2 regions of the Janthinobacterium sp. LS2A genome follow, and region 2 is predicted to be linked to the other one. Evidence: predicted binding sites of a transcription regulator. Region 2 holds the regulator's gene; the other holds the start of a gene.
The links. The regulator FliA, encoded in region 2, starts transcription of late flagellar genes. The targets are predictions, from matches to a motif close to CTAAAGTTTNNNNNNNNNNNGCCGNTA.
Positions count from the first base shown of each region.

Region 1: the regulator FliA is predicted to act here: its motif matches at 1,179-1,205, upstream of V3C40_RS11385 (flagellar protein FliT).

Region 1 covers NZ_JAZHPB010000003.1:254,373-256,767, forward strand. The annotation lists gene V3C40_RS11380 (M13 family metallopeptidase) at 1-1,004, opposite strand, end outside; gene V3C40_RS11385 (flagellar protein FliT) at 1,294-1,545, shown strand; gene V3C40_RS11390 (type IV pilus assembly protein FimV) at 1,963-2,395, opposite strand, start outside.
Region 2 covers NZ_JAZHPB010000007.1:324,035-326,429, forward strand. The annotation lists gene motD (flagellar motor protein MotD) at 1-99, opposite strand, end outside; gene V3C40_RS21025 (flagellar motor protein) at 105-851, opposite strand; gene V3C40_RS21030 (RNA polymerase sigma factor FliA) at 833-1,564, opposite strand; gene V3C40_RS21035 (MinD/ParA family ATP-binding protein) at 1,610-2,395, opposite strand, start outside.

The DNA.
Region 1 (2,395 bases), on a different contig from region 2:
ATCGCGTGGAAGGCCAGAAAATCCTTCCATGTGGCCAGCGGCACGCTACCCACCAGGGCCGCGCTGCCCGTCATGGCCGTCGGATGCCAGACGATGAAATCCGTCTGCTTGCCCAGGCCGGCCGCCTGGAAGAAGGCTTTCCAGTCCAGGCCGGGCGCCTTGCTGGCGAAGTCGGCGGCGCGCCACGCATTATTGCCCTTGGCGACATCGGCCGAATCCTCGCGGCTGGCGTGACTGGCGGCAATTTGCTGCTCCAGCGCAAATACGCGCGCGGCCCGGGCCGGCGCATCGCTGTAGCCGGCCTGCTTGAGCATGGCGGCGATATGCGCCTGGTAGCCTGCGCGCAAGCCCTGCATGCGGGCGCTGTCGCTCAGGTAAAAGGCGCGGTCGGGCAAGCCCAGTCCGCCCTGCAGCAGATAGGCCACATTGCGCGTGGTGTCGTTCAAATCTTGCGCCACCCACAGGCCGAACAGGTTTTCCGTATAAAAATTGGTGGAATTGAGCGGGTCGACATCGGCGCGCAGGCTTTCGCCCAGCGCGCGGGCCAGTCCCGCCTGGTCGCGTATGCCATCGATCCTCTTCAGCAGCGGCTTGATCGGCGCCCAGCCCTTCGCTTCGATAGCCGCTTCGTCGATCCAGGAACGGTAAAAATCACTGACCTGGCGCGCGGAGGCATCGGTCTGTGGCGCCGCCGCCAAGCCTTCGACGAGGCCGATGATGCGCTCGTTGGTGGCGTTGGCGAGGATGGCGAACGAGCCCCAGCTGCTGCGGTCGGCGGGAATCTCCGTGTTGCGCAGCCAGTCGCCATTCACATAATCGTAGAAGTCGTCGCCGGGCAAGACCGCCGTGGGCGCCGCCATCGCGGCGGCGGGACTGGCGGCCGCCTCCTGTCCATGCGCGTGTACGGCGCCCCCGGCCAGCGCGATGCCGGACAGGGCCAGCGCCATGGAGCGCTTGCGCCAGAGACCGGGGAAAGAGGAAGCGACAGCAGTGGCAACGCGCATGGTGATCCTTTCAGGCAAAGTAACGACAGTAGTGTGCAAAATCATAACGCGTTTTGAGGCGCCGCAACACACTCCCCTGCCACCGCGACGCCAGCAGACATGCGGCTTGGCGGGCGATGTCGGCAGCAGCCAAGCAATCATCTAAATTATTTTCACTTTTTTTTCAAAAATACCCTCAAGTTCCGCTTGGACCTGCCGTTAATCTGGACAAGCGGTAATCCATTCACTAGTTACGGGTGTGCTCATGACCTCCAACGACGTTCTTTCGATGTATGAAAATATTGCAGGAATGACCAATAAAATGGTCGTGGCCGCACGTTCGAGCGACTGGGATGGCTTGGATACCCTGGAAAACCAGTGTGCCAGCGCCGCCAGCGCGACCATGACAGGCAAGGTGCCCGCTCTGGCCGGCGCCTCGCGCCTGCGCAAGATCGACTTGCTCAAGCAAATCCTGGCCAACGACCGCGAAATCCGCGCCATCACGGAACCATGGATGACGCAACTGCCGAACGCCATGCAGGGTTCGCGCGCACGCATGTAAAGCTTGCCGCGCCAGAAACGACAAAAGCACCCGCGGGTGCTTTTTTTTACGTCTGCCGCCATGCCAGCGAGCGCGCCATCTGCGGCGCCCGGAAAACAAGGAGGGGGAATTTGGAAGGCGAGCCCCAGATATCTCCTGGCGTCGCCTCGCTGCCGGTTGCATCCGGCGTTCGCGAGCACATCGTCGGCATCGCGAACCGCTTCCAGACCCAGGCGTTTATGCAACGCTACACCTGTTTGCCGCGCCACACTATCGTTGGTGACTGCGCCAGGCTGGGACTGTTTTGTCGTAGAGCAAGTCCACTGAATTAATCATATCACCATCTTTAAGAAATAGGCAACGCGATTGGCCGGCGTTTCCATTTATTTTTTCAATATCTTTTTTTATATCAATTTTCGGCGCCGCCTTGCCATGTCTTTAACGCGAGAACGGCTCCGGTTCCGGCTCGGCCGCCCCTTCTTCCACGGCTTCCGTCAGCACGGGCACATCCTTCTTCTTGCGGCTAAACGGCTTGCGCAGCAAGACCCAGTATTTCGACGGCGCACCAGGCGCCTGCCTGCGCTTGCGCACGACATACACGATGACGGCCGTCAACAACAGAAAGAACAAGGTGCCGATACCGAGCCACAACAGGCCGTTGCCGCCCGCTTTCTTTTCCTTGTCAGCGGCGGGCGCCGCATGCAGGGGCTTGGGCTTGGCATGGGGCGCCTGCGCTTCGACGGGCGCGGCGGCTGGCACAGCGGTGGTGGTGGCGGGCAGCGCCAGCGCCTTTTGCAAGGCGCCGATCTTGCCTTCCAATTCGCCGAGCTTTGCATTGAGGGCCGTGTTTTTCTCATCGAGCGCCACGCAC
Region 2 (2,395 bases):
AAAGAAGGCGAACAGCAGGGTGATGAAGTCGGCGTACGAGATCAGCCAGCGGTCCTGGTTGTCCGGTTCCTCGTCATACTTCCTGCGCGCGCGCCGCATCATGGTCAGTGCTCGTGCAGCAGGCTGGACACGCGCTCTTCGATGATGCGCGTGTGGTCGCCCGTGGCGATGTCGTACAGCACGGCGGCTGTGATTTCGTACTGCAGCACGCGGCGCGAGACGATGGCCTTGAGTTTATTCGCCACCGGCAGGAACAGCAGGTTGGCCAGGCCCACGCCGTAGATGGTGGAGACGAAGGCCACGGCGATGCCGCTGCCTAATTTACTTGGATCGGTGAGGTTTTCCATCACGTGGATCAGGCCCAGCACGGCGCCCAGAATACCGATGGTGGGCGAATAGCCGGCCGCCGATTCCCACACCTTGACGGCCTGGCGTTCGGCCATTTCGTAGGCCGAGATTTCCACGTCGAGCAGCTGGCGCAGCTTGTCGGGCGCGATGCCGTCCACGATCATCCGCAAGCCCTTGGCATTGAAGCGGTCGGCCGTGTTTTCCATCAGGCGCTCGAGCGCCAGCGGGCCGTCGCGGCGCGCCGTCAAGCTCCATTGCCCGATGTCGCGCGCCAGCGCGGCGCGCGTGTCGGCTGGCGGCAGGAAGACCCAGCGCAGCATTTCCAGACCGCGCACGAAAGTGCGCAGCCGCGTTTGCAGCAGCACGGCGCCGAAAGTGCCGATGACCACGATGGCAAAGGCGGCCGGCTGCAGCAGGGAGGCCATCTTGCCGCCCTCCAGTGCCTGGCCGACCAGGAGGCCAGCCAGCGCCAGCGCCAGCCCGATTACGCTGGACCAGTCCACGCCTGCTCCCTCAAGGTTGCGCGCAGGCGCGCGACGGCCTGGGTATGCAGCTGCGAGACGCGCGATTCGGATACGCCCATCACCGCGCCGATCTCCTTCAGGTTCAGCTCTTCTTCGTAATACAGGCCCATGAGTATTTTCTCGCGTGGTGGCAGCGCGTCGATGGCATCGATCACGGATTGCCGGAAATCGGTATCGAGCAGGGAACGCAAGGGGTCGCTGTCCTCGTCCACGCAATGGCGGTCGAGGAAGCTGTCATTGCCGTCCGGGTCATGAAAGTCTTCGTAGTACACGAGCTGGTGGCCGCCGCCGTCGCCCAGCATTTCCTGGTAGTCGGCCAGCGACATCTTGAGCAGTTTCGCCACTTCCGACTCTGTCGGTGGATGGCCGAGGCGCTGCTGCAAGGTGCTCATCGCCTCTTCGATCTTGCGCATGTTCTGGCGCATGCTGCGCGGCAGCCAGTCGCTGGTGCGCAATTCGTCGAGCATGGCGCCGCGGATGCGCAGCACGGCATACGTCTCGAACTGCGCGCCATGCGTCTCTTCATAGCGGCTGATGGCATCGAGCAGGCCGATCATGCCGGCCTGGATCAGGTCATCGACCTCGACCGAAGGCGGCAATTTCGCCTTCATATGGTGCGCCAGACGCTTCACCAGCGGAATGTGCTCCGTCAGCAAATAGTCCTTGTTCGATTTCCCTTTGACCGTGTACATAGGCTGCTTATTGTTTTCTCATCTTATCTGGTGCTACGGTTGGCTTCAGGCGCTGAACTGGTGCGGGCTCCCCGTCTGGTACAAGGTGCCGCCGAGCACGGGCGCCGCCGAACGGGCCAGCCGCTCGGCCAGTCCGCGAAACGCCACCGAGGCGCCGGCCAGCGGAAACGCATCGACCACGCTGCGGCCCAGGCGCGCCGCGCGGTGCAGATACTCATCGGCAGGCACCGAACCCATCGACGTCAGCTTCACGGCCAGGTAACGGCTCGCCGCCTGTGCCATATTATCGTATACCACTTTTGCTTCGGATTCGGAAGCGCCGGTGACGAGAATGCCGAACGGACGGCGTCCCAGTTCCTGGCTCAGGCGCTTGATCAGGCAGTACGCCGCCTTGATCGAGGTGGCGCTGGTCGACACTTGCACGACGATATCGGACGACGCCATCAAGGGCACGGGGAAACAGGCGCCCTCGTCTGCCACGACGCCGTCGACCAGCACGATGCCGCTCCGGCGCGCCAGCACGTCGAAAGTCTTGCCCAGGCGGCGCAATTCCTCCTCGCCCGCATAGTCCATGCTGTCCATCAGGTGGTTGCGCGCGCCCAGGCTGGCCACGCCAAAACCTTGCGGCACCTGGTGGATGACCTGGTTCAAGCCGCACTGCTGGCGCGCCACGTCGCGCAGGCTGGCGCCGTGCGCCAGTCCCAGGCGCGCGGCCACGCCATCGCTGCCGCCGCTGGCGTCAAGCAGCAGCACGTCATTGCCGCCGTAGACGAGCGAAGCGCCCAGGTTGACCAGCATGGCGCCCTTGTCGTCCTGCGGCGTGGCCGAGAG